DNA from 2 places in the Rhizobium sp. CBN3 genome. Region 2 is predicted to be linked to the other one. Evidence: riboswitches for the same ligand, from Rfam matches in the RefSeq annotation. Region 2 holds a riboswitch; the other holds the start of a gene.
The links. A riboswitch is a leader RNA that binds a small molecule or an ion and turns the genes downstream of it on or off. The one in region 2 is predicted to bind thiamine pyrophosphate.

Region 1 (11,775 bases), on a different contig from region 2:
CAGCGAGAGGGCCGGCATCGGCGGCTTCTTCGCCAATTTCCTGAAGGTCGTGGCGCGCAACCGCCGCCTGTTCGCCCTGCCGGGCATGATCAAGGCCTTCCGCGTCATCGCCGCGAATCACCGCGGTGAAATCTCCGCCGAGGTCACCTCGGCCCATGCTCTGACCGCAGAGCAGGAAAATGAATTGAAGGCGGCGCTGAAGGGCGTCACCGGCAAAGACGTGGCGATTGCCGTCACGGTTGATCCGTCAATTCTTGGTGGTCTGATCGTCAAGGTCGGGTCCCGTCAGATTGATACGTCTCTTCGTACCAAACTCTCTACCCTTAAGCTTGCATTGAAAGAGGTCGGCTGATGGATATCCGCGCCGCGGAAATTTCCGCAATTCTCAAAGACCAGATCAAAAATTTCGGCAAAGAGGCAGAAGTCTCGGAAGTCGGCCAGGTTCTCTCCGTCGGTGACGGTATTGCTCGCGTTTACGGTCTGGACAACGTCCAGGCCGGTGAAATGGTCGAGTTCCCCGGCGGCATCCGCGGCATGGCTCTGAACCTGGAATCTGACAACGTCGGTGTCGTTATTTTCGGCTCCGACCGCGACATCAAGGAAGGCGACACCGTCAAGCGGACCGGCGCCATCGTCGACGTTCCGGTCGGTCCGGAACTGCTCGGCCGCGTCGTCGACGCGCTCGGCAACCCGATCGACGGCAAGGGCCCAATCAATGCGACCCGCCGTTCGCGCGTCGACGTCAAGGCTCCCGGCATCATCCCGCGCAAGTCGGTTCATGAGCCGATGTCGACCGGTCTCAAGGCCATCGACGCCCTCATCCCGGTCGGCCGCGGCCAGCGCGAGCTTGTCATCGGCGACCGCCAGACCGGCAAGACCGCCATCCTTCTCGATGCCTTCCTCAACCAGAAGGCCATCCACGACAACGGTCCGGAAGGCGAGAAGCTTTATTGCGTCTACGTCGCCGTCGGCCAGAAGCGTTCGACCGTTGCCCAGTTCGTCAAGGTGCTCGAAGAGCGCGGCGCGCTGAAGTATTCGATCATCGTTGCCGCGACCGCTTCCGATCCGGCGCCGATGCAGTTCCTGGCTCCGTTCGCCGGCTGCGCGATGGGCGAATATTTCCGCGACAACGGCATGCACGCGCTGATCGGTTACGACGACCTGTCGAAGCAGGCCGTGTCCTACCGCCAGATGTCGCTGCTGCTGCGCCGCCCGCCGGGCCGCGAAGCCTATCCGGGCGACGTTTTCTACCTGCACTCGCGCCTGCTCGAGCGCGCTGCGAAGATGAACGACGACAAGGGCGCCGGTTCGCTGACCGCTCTGCCGGTCATCGAAACGCAGGGCAACGACGTGTCGGCCTTCATTCCGACCAACGTGATCTCGATCACCGACGGCCAGATCTTCCTCGAAACCGACCTGTTCTATCAGGGTATCCGTCCGGCCGTTAACGTCGGTCTCTCGGTTTCCCGCGTCGGCTCGTCGGCACAGATCAAGGCGATGAAGCAGGTCGCCGGCTCGATCAAGGGCGAACTTGCCCAGTATCGTGAAATGGCCGCCTTCGCCCAGTTTGGTTCTGACCTCGACGCTGCAACGCAGCGCCTCTTGAACCGCGGCGCACGCCTGACCGAACTCCTGAAGCAGCCGCAGTTCTCGCCGCTGAAGACGGAAGAGCAGGTCGCCGTGATCTTCGCCGGCGTCAACGGCTACCTCGACAAGCTGCCGGTCGCTCAGGTCGGCAAGTTCGAACAGGGCCTGTTGTCCTATCTGCGTTCGGAAGGCTCCGCCATCCTCGATGCGATCCGCACGGAAAAGGCTATCAGCGATGACACGAAGGGCAAGCTCGTTGCTGCTCTCGACAGCTTCGCCAAGTCTTTCCAGTAATCGGGCCCTAAGTTAGGACGGATCACGGATGCCTTCACTCAAGGATCTGAAAAACCGGATCGCCTCCGTCAAGGCGACGCAGAAGATCACCAAGGCGATGAAAATGGTCGCCGCGGCGAAGCTTCGGCGTGCGCAGGAGGCGGCCGAGGCCGCCCGGCCTTATTCGCAGCGCATGGGTGCGGTTCTGGCGAACATCGCCAAGGCCGTCACCGATGCGGATGGCGCACCGGCGCTGATGACCGGCAGCGGCCAGGACAAGGTCCATCTTCTGGTGGTCTGCACGGCCGAACGCGGTCTCTGCGGCGGCTTCAATTCGCAGATTGCCCGCTTTGCACGCGACCATGTCCGCAAGCTGCTGGCCGAGGGCAAGACGGTGAAGATCTTCACCGTCGGCAAGAAGGGTTACGACATCCTTCGCCGCGAATTTGCGCCGTTGATCATCGAGCGCAAGGAACTGCGCGAAGTCAAGAAGATCGGTTTCGAGAATGCCGACCAGATCGGCAAGCGCATCATCGACATGTTTGCCGCCGGCGAGTTCGACGTCTGCACGCTGTTCTACTCCGAATTCAAGTCGGTCATCTCACAGGTTCCGACCGCGCAGCAACTGATCCCGGCCAAGGCTCCGGAAGCGGTCGCTGAAGATGCCGCTCATGCCGGCGCCGTCTATGAATATGAGCCGGATCCGGCGTCGATCCTCGACGATCTGATCCCGCGCAACATCTCCGTCCAGATCTTCCGCGCGCTTCTTGAGAACGTCGCAGGCGAGATGGGCGCCAAGATGAGCGCTATGGACAATGCCACGCGCAATGCCGGTGAGATGATCAACAAGCTGACGCTGAACTACAACCGTCAGCGTCAGGCTCAGATCACCAAGGAACTGATTGAAATCATTTCGGGCGCGGAAGCGCTCTGAATTAGGGAAAGAGGGTAAGAAAATGGCTGAGGCAGCTACCCGCTCTGTCGGCAAAGTCACCCAGGTTATCGGCGCCGTCGTCGACGTTGCTTTCGAAGGCGAACTGCCGGCGATTTTGAACGCGCTTGAAACCGACAACAACGGCAACCGCCTGGTTCTCGAAGTCGCTCAGCATCTGGGCGAAAACGAAGTCCGCACGATCGCGATGGACTCGAGCGAAGGTCTCGTTCGCGGCCAGCAGGTCACCGATACCGGCGCTCCGATCATGGTTCCGGTCGGCAACGAAACGCTCGGCCGCATCATGAACGTCATCGGCGAGCCGGTCGACGAAGCAGGTCCGCTGGTCACCGCGCACAAGCGCGCCATCCACCAGGATGCGCCGGCTTATGTCGATCAGTCAACGGAAGCACAGATCCTTGTCACCGGCATCAAGGTCGTCGACCTTCTGGCTCCCTATGCGAGGGGCGGCAAGATCGGCCTGTTCGGCGGTGCCGGCGTCGGCAAGACCGTTCTGATCATGGAACTGATCAACAACGTCGCCAAGGCGCACGGTGGTTACTCGGTCTTCGCAGGCGTGGGTGAGCGTACCCGCGAAGGCAACGACCTTTACCATGAAATGATCGAATCGAACGTCAACAAGCATGGCGGCGGCGAAGGCTCCAAGGCCGCGCTGGTTTACGGGCAGATGAACGAACCGCCGGGCGCCCGCGCCCGCGTCGCTCTGACCGGCCTGACCGTCGCTGAACATTTCCGCGATCAGGGCCAGGACGTTCTGTTCTTCGTCGACAACATCTTCCGCTTCACCCAGGCTGGTTCGGAAGTGTCGGCTCTGCTCGGCCGTATTCCTTCGGCCGTGGGCTATCAGCCGACGCTCGCAACCGACATGGGTCAGATGCAGGAACGCATCACGACGACGACGACGGGCTCGATCACCTCGGTCCAGGCCATTTACGTTCCGGCCGACGACTTGACCGACCCGGCACCGGCAACCTCGTTCGCCCACCTGGACGCAACGACGGTTCTGTCGCGCTCCATTGCTGAAAAGGGCATCTACCCGGCCGTCGACCCGCTCGACTCCACCTCGCGCATGCTCGACCCGATGGTCGTCGGCGAAGAGCACTACGAAGTTGCCCGTAAGGTTCAGTCGACGCTGCAGCGCTACAAGGCCCTGCAGGACATCATCGCCATCCTGGGCATGGACGAACTGTCGGAAGAGGACAAGATTGCCGTCGCCCGCGCCCGCAAAATCGAGCGCTTCCTGTCGCAGCCGTTCTTCGTCGCAGAAGTCTTCACCGGTTCGCCGGGCAAGCTGGTTGCTCTCGAAGACACGATCAAGGGCTTCAAGGGCCTCGTCAACGGCGAATACGACAATCTGCCGGAAGCCGCCTTCTACATGGTCGGTTCGATGGACGAAGCTATCGAGAAGGCCAAGAAGCTCGCTGCTGCTTGATGAGCGACGCTCAGGACGAGATATTCTGCTGCGACTCCCTCAAAGGGGTCGTGGCGGAACTTCCGGAACCGGCCGCGCCGACTGTCTATCGTGCCGATAACGGCGTGCTGATGATGGTCGTCGGACTGGTTCAGACCGAGGAGGGCCTCGGATATCTCGACCAGGCCATACTGCACTGCCCGTTCTGCGGGACAAAATTGCAAGATGCAAAAGCCATAGCCGAGAAGGTAAGTCACTGATGGCTGACAATTTCAACTTTGAGCTCGTTTCGCCGGAGCGTCTGCTGCTGTCGGAGATGGTGACGGAGGTCGTCGTTCCCGCGACCGAGGGCGAGATGACCGTCATGGCGAACCACGCGCCGACGATGACGACGATCAAGCCGGGCGTGGTGAGCGTGCGTTCGGCGTCCGGCAAGAAGCAGGACTACGTGGTGTTCGGCGGTTTTGCTGATATTCTGCCGACGGGTTGCACACTGCTGGCCGAATCCGCCGTTCCGGTCGAGGAACTCCATAAGGACGAGCTGACCCGCCGCATCGAGGCTGCCCGCAAGGAGCTTGAACATGCCGAGCTGAACGAGCATAAGTCGAAGCTCGAGCACTTCATCATGGAACTGACGCATCTTCGCGGCATCGTCCAGGATTGATCACACCGACAGCATCACTGAAAGGCGGCCCTCGAAGGCCGCTTTTTTTGTTTTTGCCGTCTTCGAGCGAAGATCGAAGCCACATCATCGAAGAGCTTGAAAGAAAGAGTGGGCGTTCAAAGCCGCTTTTGCCCGGCTTATAACGGAAAAGCCACACTTGCAGCGCCGTCCGCCCCCAAGGCGCGCAAAGGCGCTGCGGCCCTTAATAAACCCATAGTGTTTTTCTGATTTGGGTCGATGTGCTGAAGCACGTCGCGATCTTTCAGATTCGCTTGTCGTGCTTCAGCGCCTTGTTTTGCCATGTCGTTTTCGTGGCCGCACATCTTTGCGCGCCATGCTTTGAACCGGGTAGACTCTCACTAGAAGCCGGTGCCGCCGCGCAACTCGATGACCAGCGTCTTGAACAGAATTTTCAGGTCGAGCAGCAGGCTGAAATTCCTGACATAATAGATATCGCAGGCGATGCGAGCCCGGGCTTGCAGCGGGCGCGCCGTCGGTCCGCGCCAGCCGCGTGTCTGCGCGAGGCCGGTGATGCCGGGGCGCATGATGTGGCGATGGTGGTAGTTCGGCACCAATTCTTCGTAGAGCCTGCCGGCTGCGCGCATGTTGATGGCATGACAGCGCGGACCGACCAGTGACATGTCGCCCCTGAGGACGTTCAGAAGCTGCGGCAGCTCATCAATGTTGGTCCTGCGGAGCAGAGCGCCGATGCCGGTCACCCGTCTGTCGCCCTTGACGGTCTGCTGGATGCCGCTGGGATCGCAAGCGTCGGTGTGCATCGAGCGGAACTTGAAGACGGTGATCTTCCGGCCGTTCAGGCCCCAACGGATCTGACGGAAGAATACGGGGCCACCATCGTCGAGTTTGATGAAAAGAGCGATTGCCAGGAAAAGCGGCGCCAGCACGAGGAGAGCGCTGGCCGACATGACGATGTCGATCAGCCGCTTTACCGCCAATCGCAGAGCGGCCTTTCTGTCGGAATCGAAAAAGCTCTCCGGCTGGCGAATGTTGGAGTTCGCTACAACCAGGGTCCGGATTTTGTTCTGACGCTGAGACGAATCGAAGCGTGAACTTATCTTCGAAGTAAAAGCATTCATTACTCAAAGCCCAGAAGTTTAGATGCGATACTGAACAGCGGGGAGACAGATACATGCTTACGTATGGTTTGTCATCGTTATAAATAAGAAATCGCTAAGCATAAAGACGCCAAAAATGGGAGTATTTCGCGTTAACCTTAATGCCTCTAGTTGAGTGGTGTTCGAAATTATACTTCTAAAGGAGTAGCCCGATTACGCGGGCGCGATGTCAGGCGGTTACCCAAATCGATTACCGGTCGTTCCAACAGATAATAACTGAGGCTTGCCACCAGAAGAACCAGCGCCGCCGTCAGTGTGCAGGATTGCAGCCAACCGGTGACCACATTCTCCGAGGAGGCCCCGAACGAGCCGGGGGCGAGTCTCTGAATCAATGTCAGGATGATCTCCTGCCAGATATAAATGCCGAAGGAGATCTTGGCGACGTAGCGGACAGGAGCGTTATCAAGCAGCCTGCCCAGACGCTGCGAATGGCTGAGTGAAATCAGCGCTGTTGCGACCGCCAGTGGAAAGACCGGAAATCCATAGGGGATGTCAAGCCAGCCGTAACCTTCGGGCGAGCCGCCGGGGGATATGAGAAGGCGGTAACCGGCAATCGCAAGGGCGAGGAGTGCCGCGGCGTCGAACCAGGGGGAGCGTCTTGCGGGCAACATCACTTCGATGCCCGCGGCAAGCGCGCCGAGCGCGAAGACGGCAAAGAAGCCGATCGGATTATAGTTGGGCATCCATTCCTTCGCCCCACCCTGAAGGCCATTTGCCCAGCCGCGCCCGATATCGTCGAGCGCAAAGAGCCTCAGGATCGTCAGATGGGCAAGAAGGACGACGGCAATGAAGCAGAGCCAGGCGGCGCGGGCGAAGAACGGACGTTGCCGCAGCAGCGGCAAGCGAAACAGCAGGAAAAAGCCGACCGGCAGGAGCACATAGCTGGTCACCTCGAAGGGAATGGACCAGAGCGGCCCATCGGCTTCGACGGGAAAAAACGTGCGCCAATGCCACTGGCTCATGAACAGCAGTCCCGAGACGTAGCGGACGACGAGTTCCGGCGTCAGCGGCAGGGCAAGCAGCGTCAGGCTGAGGACGAAGCTGACGCTGGCGGCGAACCAGAAGCCCGGAGCGATGCGCGCCAACCTGCGGATGGCGTAGTGCCCAAGGCTCGGCACGGCGCCGCCGGCGTCGAGAGCATGCCAGAAGGGGCGGGCAAGCAGAAAGCCGCTGAGCACGAAGAAGATGGCGACGCCGAAATTGCCGAAGCGGAGGACGTTTGCCGTCGGCGCCAATTCATCCGGAATTCTGCGCATATCCAGCCGGAGCGCGAGATGATGAGCGAGCACCAACAAGCAGGCCATCGCGCGCAGAAAGTCGGCTCCGGCCAGTCTGTTCTGTGCTCGCATGTCGTTCCCCGCCCTGCCCGATTCGGCTCAAACCGCCCAGGCTCGAAGCATTGCCGCGGAAGACCGCCTCGGCAAGGCCGGGCGGGCTCAGCCGAGGAGTTCGTTGGTGTAATAGGTGGAAAAGTCCGGCTTCTCCTTGAGCACGACGCCATTCGCATCGACGAGGATGCCGTTCTCGACCAGGAAGCCGCCGATGGCATCGGCCTTTGCCGGGTCAAGGGTGCCGATCACGCCGGTTTCGGATCTCAGGAAATGGCCTTCGATCAACGCCTTCTGAGATGCTTTTACCAGTTCCGTGTTCATCAGCGCACCGTTGCTTCCTGATATCAGCAGGTCGCAGGCTTCGTCGGGATGGTCGATGGAGTAGACATAGCCTTGACGTGTGGCCTGGATGAAGGCGCGCGCGTGTTCTCGACTGGCCGAGAGATAGGCGTCGCTGGAAACGATGACCGTCGTCTGCTCGTCGGGAATGCCGTAATCGGAATAGTGGAAGCGGCTGATCTTCCGGTTTTCCAGCTCGGCGGCGATGCCCTCCCAGGTGTAGATCTCCAGCGTGAAGTCGATCGAGCCATTGTCCAGCGCCTCATAGGCGGAGGTGCCGAGGGTGACGGTCTTGACGTCGCCCTTGCCGCCGTCGTTGCGGATCATCGCCGAGACCAGCGCGCTCTCCCAAGTGCCGCCGAAGCCGCCATAGGTCTTGCCGTCGAGATCTCTAGGGCTCTTGATGTCGTCGCGTCCGCCCTTGAAGATCAAGCGGGCGGTTTCCGTCTGGACGACGCCGTAGACCATCTTCACGTCACCGCCGCCAGCCCGCTGCGTGAGGGCCTCGATCTCGCTGCTGATGCCGAAGTCGGCGACCCCGTTCGACACCAGCGTGCCGGCGCTGGTGTCGGTAAAGGGTAGAATTTCGACGTCGAGGCCGGCGGCCGTGTAGAAGCCCTTCGCCTTGGCGACATAGATGCCGATATGGTTGGTGTTGGGCGTCCAGTCGAGCGCGATACGAACCTTTGCGGGGGCCGATTGGGCGAAGGCGGCGCGGCCGGCGAGGCTTGTTGCAATGGCGGCGAGGATCGTCTGGCGACGAGTGAGAAGCGGCATGGTGACCTCCTCAGGTCTTGAGAGCATGGCGCCGAAAAGTGTGAGCGTTTTCGCACGACATCAGGCTCTAACTCTTTAAATTGGAACAGGATTCGGACTTCAGGCCGGCCGGCCTAAAATCATCCTGTTCTTGCGGATGAAGCAGGGTTTGCAGGATTTCGGTCTCGATTGCCTGGGCCGCGGGTGAACCGAGATCGGCGATGCTTCTCGGGCGGGGCAGGGGAACGCGGAATTCGCGGATGACACGGGCCGGACGGGCAGACAGCACGTAGATCCGGTCGGAGAGGAAAACGGCCTCGCGAACATCGTGGGTGATCAGCAGCGCCGTCCAGCGATGTTCGGTCCACATGCCTTGCAGCCACTCCTGGATCTGCGTGCGGGTCAGCGCATCGAGCGCGCCGAAAGGCTCGTCGAGCAGCAGCATGTCCTGCTTCTGGATGACGGTGCGCAGCAGCGCAGCACGTTGGCGCATGCCGCCGGAAAGAGAGGCGGGGTAGTGATGCTCGAAGCCGGCGAGGCCGAACCGCTCGAAAAGGGGCGCGACAGCGGCGCGGGCCGCCCGACGGCCCATGCCCTTCACTTCCAGGCCGAGCGCGGCATTGTCGATGATCCGGCGCCAGGGCATCAGCGCATCACGTTGCGGCATGAAGGCAAAGGAATGCGGCGTCTGTTCCAGCGCTGCACCGTTGAAAAGCATGGCGCCGGAATCCGGCCGCAGCGCCTGTGTCAGCAGTCTCAGCACGGTCGATTTTCCGGAGCCGGATGGGCCGACGATCGATACGAACTCGCCGTTTGCGACGGTGAGTGAAATGTCGCTCAGAACCTTCATGCCTTCGAAGGACTTCGAGATGTTGCGCAGCTCAAGCATCTGACCGGTCATCGGCGCCGCTCCTGGGATGGCTGCCAGGGCATGACGAAATGCTGGATAACCAGCGTCAGCGCAAAGAGGCAGAGCGTCAACAGAGCGCTGACGATCACGGCGGCGAGCACGAGATCGGGACGGAAATTGTTCTTGGCGTTGAGGATGTAGATGCCGAGGCCGCTTGCTGCGCCGGCATATTCGGCAAAGATTGCGCCGACGACGGCATAGGTGATCGAGATTCGGAGGCCGGCGAAGAAATAGGGCAGCGACGAGGGAAACCGCGCCAGGCGGAAAATGCGCCAGCGGCTCGCCTTCATCGAATTCAAGAGCTCGGCAATGTCGCGATCGGTCGCCTCGTAACCCTGAAGCAGGGCAACGAGCAGCGGGAAGAAGGTGACGAGCGCCACCAGCAATATCTTGGGCACGAGGCCGAAACCGAACCAGAGAACGACGAGGGGTGCGATCGCCACCAGCGGCAAAGTCTGGCTGGCGATGAAGATCGGCAGCAGTGCCCGGCGCATGAAGGGCATGAAATCCATCAGGATCGAAGAGGCGAAGGCGAAGGCGAGCGACAGGGCGAAACCGCCGAGTGTCGCGCCGAGCGTCGGCCAAGTGTTTGATATCAGCCCCTCTCGGTTCAGCCAGCCCTGGACAAGGATGCGCGAAGGCGCCGGCAGGATGGACGGTTTGATGCCGGAAAGATCGACATAGAGTTCCCATGCCGCCAGAAAGGCAAAACCTGCGAGCAAGGCGGGCATTGCCCGGTACACGGCGAGACAGAGCGTCGCAAGACGCGAATCCGATGAGCGTGGCGATGTCATCGGCGTTCGATTTCAGGCTTTCGTCGGGCCGTTCGCGCAAACCTGTCGAGGGCATCGGTCTCGATGCCCAGCCTGCCGCGATTGGGGGCGATTGCCTTGACGGCATCGATAGGGATGCCGGCGGAATTGCCGGATGTCGGGTAGAGTGACACTTGCGCGCCGGAATGCATTTGGACCTCGCTCCGCTGGCATTACCCAGATCAGCTTAGAAGGGTCCGGAAGCTTGCGCCTCGCATCTCAGCCCCGGCGACACGGAGCTCCCCTGTTATTTCGGCGAAAACTATCATCGGGGTTTTCTTGCCGCAACCGCAAAATTGCAAAGCCGTCCGGCCGGTCGGGACGGGGCGCAGATGAAAAAACACCCGGACGGAGGTCCTGTCCGGGTGTTTTCCGAGGTTCCGTACCTGCCGGGAACGGAACCCGAGCGCTCGCCTCTCGGCGGCTATATCGGCGAGGGCGATCGGTACGGGGGCGGACGAGCGCCGATGCCATCATTCCAGCTTGTATCGGCCGGATACTCTCGCTGTCGCTTCTTCCTGCGCCTCGCGCTTTACGGCCGCGGGAGCAGGGGTTATAAAACCTCAACTAATATTGAGGTCAATAGGCGATGAATAGGATTTCTGCAGCGCCGCTCGGCAGGCTTCTGACGGTCGGCGAAGTGGCGCAACGCAGTGGCCTTGCCGTCTCGGCGCTGCATTTCTATGAGGCCAAGGGGCTGATCTCGAGTATCCGCACGCGCGGCAACCAGCGGCGCTACGGACGCGATGTGCTTCGCCGGCTCGGCATCATCAAGGTGGCGCAACGTGTCGGCATTCCACTTTCGGAAATCCAGTCGGCATTTGCCTCCCTGCCGCAGGGACGCACGCCGACGATTGCCGACTGGCAGACGCTGTCGGCGCGCTGGAAGGATGAACTCGACACGCGAATCAGACGGCTGAGCCTACTGCGAGACCGCCTGACCGGCTGCATCGGCTGCGGCTGCCTGTCGATCGAAAGCTGTCCGTTGCGCAATCCCTTCGATCGGCTCGGCGAGGAAGGGCCAGGCGCACGGCTGCTGGAAAGCGAAATCGAAGTGTGAGCTTTCATGGAAAAGCTCTAACCTCTCTGGGAAAGATGATGCGTCCTTTCTTTCGGCCGGCGCGCTCATATGTTAAGGGCGAATGGCGCAACAGGCGGCTTTGTCCGCGAGGAGGACGGCTTCGTGTTCCATCCGAGACTATTCGAAAATCGCAATGTCATCGTGACTGGCGCCGGGCGGGGCATTGGCCTCGAAGTGGCCCGGCAGTTCCTAGACTGCGGTGCGAAGGTGATCGTCCATACCGGACGCAAGCCAGGACGCGACCTGCCGGATTTTCTGCTGACGGCTGAATCCGAAAGGCGGGCGCTGCTGCTGCACGCCGATTTCACCGCCGCTGGCGGCGCTGCGCAATTTGCCGAAAATGCGCTCGCTTTCTTCGAGAAGGTGCATGTGCTCGTCAATAACGCCGGCACCATGCTCGGCCGTTTTCCTGCTGCCACACTGACCGACGCAGATTATGAGGCGATCGTGCGTTTGAACCAGACGTCGGTGGTGGCGCTGACGCGTGCGCTGCTGCCTGCCTTGAAGGCGGCGGAAGGTGCTG
Region 2 (11,775 bases):
ATTGTATCCCGCCTTCTTGGCGGCAGCCGCCGCCCCTTCCGGATCGGCGACATTATAGGCGCCCTCGACGCCGGCATCGGTCGACCAGGCAAAGGTCTTGGGATAGATGGCGCCATCGAGCGCATAGAAATCCTTGCTGCCGAAGGCGGCCGCCAGCATGTCTTCCATGCTGAGCGCTTGGCGGATCGCCTTGCGAACTTCGACATTTCCGGCAACACCTTCCTTCGTGTTGAAGACGAAGACCGGATAACCGAAGGGCTTCAGCATCACCGGCTGCGAGGCCGTCGAAGCCTTCAGCTTGTCGTAGGATTCGACCGGGATCGAGTCGACATAATCATACTGACCCGAGATGGCGGCCTCGACCCGGGTGTTCGGATCCGGTACCGGCACGAAGCGGATTTCATCGAGATATTGATGACGGGCGCCGCCATAACCATTGCTGTCGCCCTCGCGGGACTTATAGCCGTCGAAGCGGACGAGCTGGATATACTGGTCGGCCTTGCGCTCCTTCAGCATATAGGGACCGGTGCCGATGAATTCCTTCATCGGCTCGTCCTGCTTTTCGGAAGGGATGATGATCGCCGCCGAATTGTTGAAGGCGAGCAACGAGGTCAGCGGCGCATAGGGCTGTTTCAGCGTGATGGTGACCGTCGAAGCATCGCCAGCCGTGATCTTGTCGATGAAGCCGGCCACCTGCTTGCCGCGCGAGGCGATCTTCATCCAGCGGCTAAGCGAGGCGACGACATCCTCCGAGGTCATGTCTGTATTGTCGTGGAACTTGATGCCGGTCCTGAGCTTGATCGTATAGGTTTTGCCGTCGGCGCTGATCTCGGGCAAGCTCTCAGCCAGAAGCGGCGTGACGTTCCAGCTCTTGTCGAAAGTGTAGAGCGTTTCGAAAATATGCTGCGTGACGATGCCGACGAGATCGGCCGTCGACGACATCGGATCGAGCGTCGGCGGCTCGCCGATGGTGGCGACATTGATGACGCCGCCCTTCTCCTGGGCAAGGAGGGTCGAAGGCAGGGCGACAAGCGCGGTGCCGAGCAGGAATGCGACTAGTGTTTTCATGTGAGGGCTCCCGATTCAGTTCCACAATTATGTAATTCATCTTTTTGTTACAGAATAAGAGTTGGAACTATCGTGTCAAGCCGAAGCCGCGGATTATGTCCGCGACAGAGGCCGGAAGCACAACATCGCCGGCCGAGACTGGTCGCCTGCGCGAAGGTCGCGCATTATGCCGATATGAAGAATCGGCAGCGTCAGGACGTCAATAAAGGGAGGATCGAATGAGCATCGACTTCAACCAGGGACGATGGCTGAATGAGCCGGCCAGCTGGCACGCCGACGGAACCGGCCTGACGATGACGACAGGCGAGAAGACCGATTTCTGGCGCGAAACCTATTACGGCTTCGCCCGCGACAGCGGCCACTTCCTCGCCTTCCCCACCGGCGACAGCTTTACCGCACAGATCCGCGTCGAGGGCGAATTCCGCACGCTCTACGACCAGGCCGGCCTGATGGTCCGCATCGACGAGAAACGCTGGGTAAAGACCGGCGTCGAATTCACCGACGGCGAAGCCTTCCTCAGCACCGTCGTCACCGACGGCCGGTCCGACTGGTCGGTATCGCAGCCCTTCAAGGAACTCGAGGATTTCCGCATCCGCGTCACCGTCGCCAATGGCGCCATGCGCATCCAGGCCTCCCGCGACGGCCGCCGCTGGCCACTATTGCGGCTGGCGCCCTTCCAGGCTGCTGACCGCTACGAGGTTGGGCCGGCTGCCTGCACGCCGGAGCGTAGTGGGCTGATTGTGCGGTTTTCGGAGTTTTCGATTGCGGATGCGATTACGACGGAGCTTCATGATTTGAATTAGCCGGATGCGATCGGGATAGCATACCCGGAAGCACAAGCAGCGACGTTCAAGCCTAATGCGCTGCCGCAAGGAGTACCGGACATTCATTTTCGGAGTGACAGCCGCGCCCTTCTCTGCGAAAAAGAGCACGATTGAGAGACAGGGGCGTTCGTCGAAAGACGGGCTGAGAAGAACCCTTCGAACCTGAACCGGATAATGCCGGCGGAGGGAGTCGCTCGGGGCCTCGCCGTGAGAGGCGCCCCCCGCGCCGCCCCCGCCTGAAAGGGGCGCCATGCAAAGCAAGATCACGTCGGGAGCCATGCTGAAGGCGATGCGCGAAAAGCCGCCGCTCGTCCAGTGCATCACCAATTATGTCGCCATGAACATCGCGGCCAATGTTCTGCTTGCGTCGGGTGCTTCGCCCGCCATGGTGCATGCCGCTGAAGAAGCCGGTGAATTCGCCGGCATCGCGAATGCATTGACCATCAACATCGGCACGCTTTCGACGCAATGGATCGAAGGCATGCAGACGGCGGCGAAGGCCGCCAACGCAGCCGGCAAGCCATGGGTGCTCGATCCGGTCGCGCATTACGCGACGGCCTTCCGCCGCGCAGCGGTCGCCGATCTCCTGGCGCTCAAGCCGACGATCATCCGCGGCAACGCGTCCGAGATCATCGCGGTTGCCGGCGGAGAGAGCCGCGGTCAGGGCGTCGACAGCCGCGACCCGGTCGAACAGGCGGAGGATTCGGCACGGCGGCTGGCGGAGCGGCAGCAAGCCATCGTTGCCGTCACCGGCGCGGTGGATTTCGTCACCGACGGGAAAAGAGCCGTGCGCGTTGCGGGCGGATCGGCCCTGATGCCGCAGGTCACCGCGCTCGGTTGCTCGCTTACCTGCCTCGTCGGCGCCTTTGCCGCGACCGCGCCCGAGGATATCTTCGGCGCGACTGTCGCCGCGCTTGCGACCTTCGCCGTCGCCGGCGAAGATGCGGCGCTGGGTGCCGCCGGCCCGGGCTCCTTCTCCTGGCGCTTCCTCGATGCGCTGGCTGCGATCGACGCCGAAACGCTCGATGCCAGGGCAAGGGTATCGGTCGCATGAAGCACTTCGACCTTTCGCTCTATCTCGTTCTCGATCCCGATCTCTGCGCCGAGATCGGCATGATCGAGACCGCGCGCCTTGCCGTTGCCGGCGGCGCGACGATGGTGCAACTGCGCGACAAACATGCGGGCACGACCAGAATGATCGAGACCGGCCGAGCCTTGAAACAGGCGCTTGCGGGAACCGGCGCGCTGCTTATCGTCAATGACGATGTCGAGGCGGCGATCGCCATCGGCGCGGACGGCCTGCATATTGGCCAGGAGGACATGGATGCGCGCACGGCACGGACGATGATCGGCTCGGACATGATCCTCGGCCTCTCGGTCGAGACCGCCCAGCTTGCCGGCGCCGTCGATCCCCGTCTCGTCGATTATACCGGCGTCGGACCGGTCTTTGCGACACCGACCAAGGCCGACCACAAGCAGCCGATCGGTTTCGATGGCCTTGCGATGCTGGTGAAATCCTCACCGGTGCCGTCGGTCGCCATCGGCGGCCTCAAGGCCGAGCATGTGGCGCAGGTGTTCACAGCCGGCGCCAGGGGGCTTGCCGTCGTCTCCGCCATCTGCGGCACGCCAGACCCAGAGGCGGCCACGCGCCGCATCGCCGCAAACATCCGAAAGGTCCGCCCATGATCCGCAATGTTCTCTCCATCGCCGGCTCCGATCCATCCGGCGGCGCCGGCATCCAGGCCGATCTCAAGGCTTTTTCCGCCCGCGGCGTCTATGGCATGGCGGTGCTGACGGCGCTGACGGCACAGAACACGCAAGGCGTCAGCGGCGTGCATCTGGTGCCGCCGCAATTCGTCGCCGACCAGATCAATGCCGTCTTTGCCGATGTACGCGTCGACGCCGTCAAGATCGGCATGATCGCCAATGCCGGGATTGCGGAGGCCGTCGCCGCAGCCCTTACTGACCGGCGCCGCATTCCCATCGTCATCGATCCCGTCATGATCGCCAAGGGGGGCGCTGCCCTGCTCGCGCCGGAGGCGGTGGACGTGTTGACCCGCCGGTTGCTGCCGCTCGCAACGCTTCTGACCCCGAACCTGCCCGAAGCCGCGGCCCTGTTGCACCAGCCGGTTGCGACCAGTCGCGATGAGATGGCGGCCCAGGCCGAACAGTTGCGCGCGCTCGGTCCCGCTGCCGTTCTGGTCAAGGGCGGCCATCTCGACAGCAACGAAAGCCCGGACGTGCTTGCCACGGCCGACGGCCTGCACTGGTTCGAAGCCCGACGCGTGCCGACAAAAAACACCCATGGCACAGGCTGCACGCTCTCCAGCGCGCTGGCGGCCGAGCTCGCCAAAGGCGCCTCGGCGCAACAGGCGGTCGCCATCGCGAAGGATTATCTCGCTGATGCAGTCGCGGCCGCCGGAAAGCTCAGCGTCGGCTCCGGCCACGGTCCGGTGCAGCATTTCCACGCGCTTTGGAAAGACGGCGACTGAAGGTTCGTTAGGCGGGCATTTGCGAGGCACTAAGATCACATTCGGCCCCTGACATCGCCGTTGCCACTCCTCGGGCTGCCGCCGCCGACCGGGCCGAGCCACCATCCAAGCCCCCTCCCCAACCCCTCCCCACAAGGGGGAGGGGCTTGAATGCCGCACCCATTGTTTTCCATTTCGCCGTCTCATCCGCAGAGGCTGATGTCTGCTGCAGTTGGCGCGGCGCGTTAGCCCCTCCCCCTTGTGGGGAGGGGTTGGGGACGGGTCTTTTCAGACGAAAGAGACTTTGTCAGCGCCTTGAAACGTTCGGCGCCCGCCCTGCGTTGAAGCCCGCGTCACCGCAACAGACGGTTCCTAATCGAATTCAAAAACCTTGTTGACAAGTGTCGTTATATGGCCAAGTCTATAACACTAAAAGGGGATACATTCCGCAATAACGGAATACCGGGAGGATGACAGGTGCCAGACCTGCTTGTAAGCTTATATTCCACTGAGCTCGCTGACCTGAAGCAGAAAGCCGATCATGTCGGCGTCTCCATCCGTCCGGCTCTTCCTCCGGAACTGCACCTCATCGTCAACTGGGTTCGCGAACAATTCAGCGAGAACTGGGCGAGCGAGGTTTCCGTCGCCTTCTCCCGCCAGCCCGTCGCCTGTCTGATCGCCGTCGAAGGCGGCAAGCTGCTCGGCTTTGCCTGTTACGACACGACGGCCCGCGGCTTCTTCGGCCCGACCGGCGTCGGTCCTGAAGCGCGCGGCAAGGGTATCGGGCTCGCGCTGTTTTCCGCCTGCCTGCAGACCATGAAAACAACAGGCCACGCCTATGCCTTCATCGGCGATGCCGGCCCCGTCGATTTCTACGCCAGGACGGCGGGCGCAATCGTCATCCCCGCCCCCGACAGGGGTATTTACGAAGGCCTGCTGAGAAGCGCGCCGAAATGACCATCTGATCCCGGAGCTCCAGAATTGTCCTCGACCCCGCTCGCCCTTTTCGTCGGCCTTCCCCACCCCACGATTTCGGATGATGAATTCGCTCTCTTCCGCGAGACCAATCCGCTCGGCCTCTTCGTCGGCCGGCGCAATCAGCGCGAGCCGGAGCAGACGAAACGGTTGATCGAACGCTTCCGCGAAGCCGTCGGCCGTGACGATGCGCCCGTCTTCACCGATCAGGAAGGCGGCCGCGTCCAGCATCTCGACGCCGGTCCCTGGCCGCTCTTCCGCAGCTTCGGCCAGTTCGCCGAGCTTGCTCACCGCGATTTCGATCTCGGCAAAAAAGCACTGCGCCTGTCCTCTCAGGCCATGGGCGCGATGATGACGGAACTCGGTCTTTCGAGCGGCTGCTCGCCCGTTCTCGATCTCGTCTTCGAGACGACGAGCGCGGTCATCGGCGCCCGCTCCTTCGGCCCCGATCCGGATGTCATCGCCGCCCTCGGCCGCGAGGTCGTCGACGGACTGCTCGAGACCAGCAACATGCCCGTCATGAAGCACATTCCCGGCCATGGCCGCGCGACTCTCGACTCCCACAAGGAGCGCCCGGTGGTCGACGCCAGCCGCCAGACGCTCATCGCCACCGATTTCAAGCCTTTCCTGGCGTTGAAGGATACGCCCTGGGCCATGGTCGCCCATGTCGTTTATTCGGCCTACGACGCCGAGCTGCCGGCGTCGATCTCGCCTGTCATGCACGACGTGATCCGCAACGACATGGGCTATGACGGCGTGCTGATCTCCGACTGCATTTTCATGGAGTCGCTCTCGGGCACGCTGCCGGAGCGCGTTGCCCAAGTGCTCGACGCAGGCTTCGACATCGCCCTCCACAGCCACGGCGACGTCAGGGAAAGCGAAGCCGCCGCCAAGGCCGCGCGCCCGCTGACGGATACTGCCCTGAAGCGGATCGCTGCCGGAAAGGCCCGCCTCGGCAATCTGAAGATCGATTTCCGCGCCGCCCATGCCGAAGTCGAAGACATGTTTGCAAGCGTGCCGGTCTCCTGACCAGCAGATTATTTCTCACCGCATAAGAAAAGGGGAATAGAACATGAAAAAATATCTTCTTGCAGCCGCAGCACTGACGTTGCTTTCCGGATCTGCGATGGCGCAGACCGTCCTGACCGCGAACATCGAACCGGCGACCACCTGGGTTCGCAACTTCAACCCGTTCAACCAGACCTCGGCGCGTCAGTCGACACTCGACTTCATCTACGAGCCGCTGGTTATTTTCAACCGCTTCGACAGCAACAAGCCGGTCTATCGCCTGGCCGAAAGCTTCAAGCTCTCCGACGACCTGAAGAGTATCGATTTCAAGCTGCGCCCGAACCTCAAATGGTCGGACGGCAAGCCGTTGACTGCAGCCGACGCCAAGTTCACCTATGATTACCTGAAGAAGTTCCCGGCGCTCGACTTCGTCAGCATCTGGACCTTCGTCACCGACGTGCAAGCCGTCGACGGTCAGACGGTGCGCTTCACGCTCGCCAACCCGAGCTCGCTTGCCGCCGAGCAGATCTCGCAGCTGCCGATCGTTCCCGAACATGTCTGGAAGGACGTCGCAGATCCCGTCACCTTCACCAACGAGACCCCGGTCGGCAGCGGTCCGCTGACTGAGGTACCGCGCTTCACCGGCCAGACCTATGACCAGTGCCGCAACCCGAATTACTGGGACAACGCTCATCTGAAGGTTGATTGCATTCGCTTCCCTCAGCTTGCCGACAACAACCAGATCCTGACGGCAACCGCCGACGGCACGCTCGACTGGGGTGTCTCCTTCATTCCCGACATCGACAATGTCTATGTCTCCAAGGATCCGGCGCACTTTCACTACTGGTATTCGCCGAGCAGCATGGTCGCCTTCCTGTTCAACCTGGAAACGGCAAACGAAAACAACAAGAAGGCCTTCAACGACGTGAAGTTCCGCCGCGCCGTCGGCATGGCGCTCGACCGCAAGACGATGATCGACGTCGCCGGCTACGGCTACCCGACACTCAACGAAGACCCCGGCCTGATGGGCGATCTCTACAAGAGCTGGGCGGATCCGTCCGTGAAAACAGACTTCGGCAAATACGCGACCTATGACGCCGACGCCGCCAAGGCGCTGCTCGACGAGGCCGGCTACAAGGACAAGGACGGCGACGGCTTCCGCGACAATCCCGACGGCAGCAAGATCTCCTTCTCCATCATCGTCCCGAACTCCTGGACGGACTGGGTCGACACGGTCAACATCGCCGTCGAAGGCATGCAGGCGGTCGGCATCAACGCCAAGATCGAAACGCCCGAGGAGGCCGTCTGGACCGGCAACCTCATCAGCGGCAAGTTCGATGCGGCGATCAACAGCCTGCCGGCATCGGCCTCGCCCTACTATCCCTACAAGCGCGCCTTCAGCGCCTCGGACAAGGGCAAGACCCGCTTCACCGCGCAGCGCTGGTTCAACCCCGATGTCGAGAAACTCGTCACCGAGTTCACTCAGACCGCCGACCTTGCCACGCAGAAAGAGGTGATGAACAAGGCGCAGCGCATCGTCGCCGAAAACATGCCGATGATTCCAGTCTTCAACAATCCGAACTGGTATCAGTACAACACCAAGCGCTTCACCGGCTGGTCGACCAAGGAAAACCCCTTCGTCAATCCGTCGATCTCACGCACGAATCCGGCACGCCTGCTGAACCTGCTCGCCCTGGAACCTGTGAAGTAAAGCATCATGGTCTCGGGAGCGGTCTTGAAACGCCGCTCTCGTCACGACGGAGTTCCCATGGCTTTCCTGCTTCGCCGCCTCGTCTTCTATATGGCAGCCTTCATCGCGGCAGCGACGATCAATTTCTTTCTGCCCCGGCTGATGCCGGGCGATCCCGTGCAGATCATGTTCTCAAGCGCCGGCACCGAATTGCCGCCGGAAAGCCTGCAGGCGCTGAAGCTCACCTTCGGCTTCGTCGACGGACCGCTCTGGCAGCAGTATCTCACCTATCTTGGCAGCATCTTCACCGGCGATCTCGGCCGCTCGATCAAATATTTCCCGCTGCCGGTGACCTCGGTGCTCGGTCATGCCCTCGTCTGGACCGTTGGCCTGATGGGAACGGCCACCATCATCAGCTTCGCGCTCGGCACCTTGCTCGGCATCGTCGCCGCCTGGCGCCGCGGCAGCAGGTTCGATGTCGTCGTCTCGGTCGGGGCGATCTTCGCGACCTCGGTGCCGGCTGTGGTGACGTCGCTGATCGTGCTCTTCATTTTCGGTTTCACGCTCGGCTGGTTCCCGAACGGCTATGCCGCCGATCCTTCGCTCGATCCGGCCTTCAGCCTGCAATACATCGGCAGCGTCGCCTATCACGGCATCCTGCCGATGGTGACGCTCTGCACAGTGCTGATCGGCGGCTTCACCGTCACTATGCGCAACAACATGATCAATCTGCTCGGCGAAGACTATATTGTCATGGCCCGCGCCAAGGGCCTTTCCGACCGGCACGTGATGCTGTGGTATGCGGCGCGCAACGCTCTGCTGCCGACCGTTTCCAGCCTGGCGATCGCCATCGGCACCATCCTCGGCGGTTCGCTGGTGACCGAAGTCGTCTACAACTATCCCGGCCTCGGCAACATTCTCTATCAGGCGATCCTCGCCCGCGATTATCCCGTCATCCAGGGCCAACTCTTGATCATGACCGCGACCATGCTGATCGCCAATTTCATCGTCGACGTCAGCTATATCTTGCTCGACCCGCGGCTGAAGGGAGCATGAGATGAAAAGCCTGCTTCGAAACCGCAAGGCTCTTGTCGGCCTCATCATCATCGCTTTCATCGTCGTCGTCGCGATCGCAGCGCCGCTGCTGACGCAATACGATCCCGCCGCCCGCACCGGCAGGCCGCACCAGCCGCCGTCGCTCGACCATCTGCTCGGCACCACCCGCATCGGCCAGGATGTCTTCGCCCGGCTGCTCTACGGCGCCCGCACCTCACTTGCCGTCGGCTTCGGCGCCGGGCTGCTGATCACCCTCGCCGGCACCGCGCTCGGCATTATCGCCGGCTATCGCGGCGGCAAGACCGACGAAGTCATCAGCTTCTTCACCAATATGGTGCTGGTTGTTCCCAACCTGCCGCTGCTGCTCGTGCTCGCGGCCTTCATCGGTCAGGCAAGCCCCGTCGTCATCGCCCTCATCCTCGGCGCCACTTCCTGGGCCTGGGGCGCGCGCGTCACCCGCGCCGAGACGCTTTCCGTCAAGCACAAGGATTTCGTCAAATCCGCCGAAATGATGGGCGAGCCGCAATGGCGCATCATGACATTCGAGATCTTCCCCAACGTGATCTCGATCGTCGGCATCAATTTCATCGGCAGCGTCATCTTCGCCATCATCACCGAGGCGACGCTGGAATTCTTGGGGCTCGGCGATCCCAAAGCGGTCTCCTGGGGCACGATGCTCTACAATGCCCAGAAGGCCTCCGCCCTTTCGGTCGGCGCCTGGTGGGATATCCTCACCCCGTGCTTCGCGCTCGCCTTCCTCGGCATCGGCATGTCGCTGCTAAATTTCGCCGTTGACGAGATCGCCAATCCGAGGCTGCGCACCGGCAATCATCTGAAGCGCTGGTCGCTGCTCGTCCGTTCCGGGGAGGGCCGCCTGTGACGCAGCCGCTGCTCTCCGTCAGGAACCTTTCCATCGACTATATCGGCGAGGAGAAGGATTTCCGCGCCGTCGACGATGTCAGCTTCGATGTCGCACCGGGCGAAGTCTTCGGCCTTGCCGGCGAATCCGGCTGCGGCAAGAGCACCATCGCCTTTGCCATCAGCCGGCTGCACAAGCCGCCGGCGCTGATCCGCAAGGAAAGCCGCATCCTGCTCGACGGCCGAGACGTGCTCGGCCTCGACCAGCAGGCGCTCAGCGCGTTCCGTTGGCGCGAGGTCGCCATGGTTTTCCAGAGCGCGATGAACTCGCTGAACCCGGTGCTGCGCATCGAGACGCAATTTTATGACGTGCTGCGCACCCATAAGAACATGAGCCGCGCACAAGCCCGCGAGCGCACCGCCGAGATGCTGAAGCTGGTCGATATCGCGCCTGACCGCATGCGCGACTATCCGCACCAGTTTTCCGGCGGCATGCGCCAGCGCATCGTCATTGCCATCTGCATGGCGCTCGACCCGAAACTCGTCGTCATGGACGAGCCGACGACAGCGCTCGACGTCGTCGTCCAGCGCGAGATCCTGCAGCGCATCAATGAGCTGCGCCGCAGCTTCGGCTTCTCTGTTCTGTTCATCACTCACGATCTCGGGCTGATGGTGCAGTTCTGCGACCGCATCGGCATCATGCTCGCAGGCAAGCTTGTCGAGCAGAACGATGCCAGCGCAATCTACAAGACGCCGCAGCACGCCTACACGAAAAAGCTCTGGGCCTCCTTCCCCTCGCTTCATGGAGGTGCGCTGCTATGAGCGATGCCATCCTCGCCCTCGACAAGGTGAGCAAGACCTTCGGCCACGGCACATCCGCCGTCCATGCCGCCCGCTCGATCTCCTTTTCGCTGCATGCCGGCCGGGCATTGGCGCTCGTCGGCGAATCCGGCAGCGGCAAGACCACCTGCGCGCGCATGGCGATGCGCGAGTATCAGCCGACATCAGGGCAGATCCTTTACAAGGGCCGCCCCGTCGAGGCGGCGAAATCCGACGAGATCGCCCGCTATCGCCGATCGGTGCAGATGATCTTCCAGGATCCCTTCGCCTCGCTGAACCCTGCCCACACCATCGCCCACCACCTCCGGCGGCCGCTGAAGCTGCATCGACCGGAGATCAAAGGCGCAGCGGTCGACGTGACCGTCCGCGAACTGCTGCAGCGCGTCAGGCTCGATCCGGATCTCGTCGCGCCGAGATATCCGCACGAACTCTCCGGCGGCCAGCGGCAGCGTGTCAACATCGCCCGTGCCTTGGCCGTCAGACCGGCGGTGATCGTGGCGGACGAACCGACCTCGATGCTTGACGTCTCGGTGCGGCTTGGCGTCTTGAATCTGTTGAACGAAATGAAGCAGGAGATGAATCTCGGGCTGCTCTACATCACGCATGACATTGCCACCGCTCGCTATGTCGCCGAGGACATTGCCGTGATGTATGCCGGCCAGATCGTCGAATGGGGCAGCACCGCTGCGGTGATCGACAATCCGGTGCACCCCTATACCAGGCTGCTGCTTTCGGCCGTCCCCGATCCCGATGTCCGCTTCGACGATCCGAAGGCGCGCTTGATGCCCGACAAGGTCGACGATATCCGCCGTCGTTCCGCCGCACCGCAGGACGAGATCGTCGAAGTGGAGCCGGATCATTTCGCGCGGATGATCTGAGGCCGCCTTGCTGGCCTCACCCTTCGCCCTATGCTAGGGGACGGTTCCTTTCATGTGAGACGAAACGGTCATGCTGCCCTGGATCCAGCTCGATTCCGCGACCATTC

Region 1: it holds a riboswitch for thiamine pyrophosphate, as region 2 does, so the genes downstream of both, QWJ46_RS09170 (ABC transporter permease) here and thiM (hydroxyethylthiazole kinase) in region 2, are expected to answer to the same signal.

What each region holds. Positions count from the first base shown of each region.
Region 1 is NZ_JAULSE010000004.1:273,695-285,469, forward strand. Features, by position in the region: gene QWJ46_RS09115 (F0F1 ATP synthase subunit delta) at 1-352, shown strand, start outside; gene atpA (F0F1 ATP synthase subunit alpha) at 352-1,881, shown strand; gene QWJ46_RS09125 (F0F1 ATP synthase subunit gamma) at 1,910-2,794, shown strand; gene atpD (F0F1 ATP synthase subunit beta) at 2,817-4,244, shown strand; gene QWJ46_RS09135 (hypothetical protein) at 4,244-4,483, shown strand; gene QWJ46_RS09140 (F0F1 ATP synthase subunit epsilon) at 4,483-4,887, shown strand; gene QWJ46_RS09145 (hypothetical protein) at 5,025-5,189, opposite strand; gene QWJ46_RS09150 (sugar transferase) at 5,247-5,984, opposite strand; gene QWJ46_RS09155 (acyltransferase) at 6,152-7,372, opposite strand; gene QWJ46_RS09160 (ABC transporter substrate-binding protein) at 7,460-8,470, opposite strand; gene QWJ46_RS09165 (ABC transporter ATP-binding protein) at 8,538-9,350, opposite strand; gene QWJ46_RS09170 (ABC transporter permease) at 9,347-10,153, opposite strand; TPP riboswitch at 10,314-10,427, opposite strand; gene soxR (redox-sensitive transcriptional activator SoxR) at 10,761-11,231, shown strand; gene QWJ46_RS09180 (SDR family NAD(P)-dependent oxidoreductase) at 11,355-11,775, shown strand, end outside.
Region 2 is NZ_JAULSE010000002.1:515,299-527,073, reverse strand. Features, by position in the region: gene QWJ46_RS05230 (ABC transporter substrate-binding protein) at 1-1,068, opposite strand, end outside; gene QWJ46_RS05225 (DUF1349 domain-containing protein) at 1,287-1,871, shown strand; TPP riboswitch at 2,002-2,098, shown strand; gene thiM (hydroxyethylthiazole kinase) at 2,143-2,946, shown strand; gene thiE (thiamine phosphate synthase) at 2,943-3,578, shown strand; gene thiD (bifunctional hydroxymethylpyrimidine kinase/phosphomethylpyrimidine kinase) at 3,575-4,384, shown strand; gene QWJ46_RS05205 (GNAT family N-acetyltransferase) at 4,841-5,320, shown strand; gene QWJ46_RS05200 (glycoside hydrolase family 3 N-terminal domain-containing protein) at 5,345-6,367, shown strand; gene QWJ46_RS05195 (ABC transporter substrate-binding protein) at 6,411-8,057, shown strand; gene QWJ46_RS05190 (ABC transporter permease) at 8,115-9,092, shown strand; gene QWJ46_RS05185 (ABC transporter permease) at 9,094-9,972, shown strand; gene QWJ46_RS05180 (ABC transporter ATP-binding protein) at 9,969-10,772, shown strand; gene QWJ46_RS05175 (ABC transporter ATP-binding protein) at 10,769-11,668, shown strand; gene QWJ46_RS05170 (spermidine synthase) at 11,739-11,775, shown strand, end outside.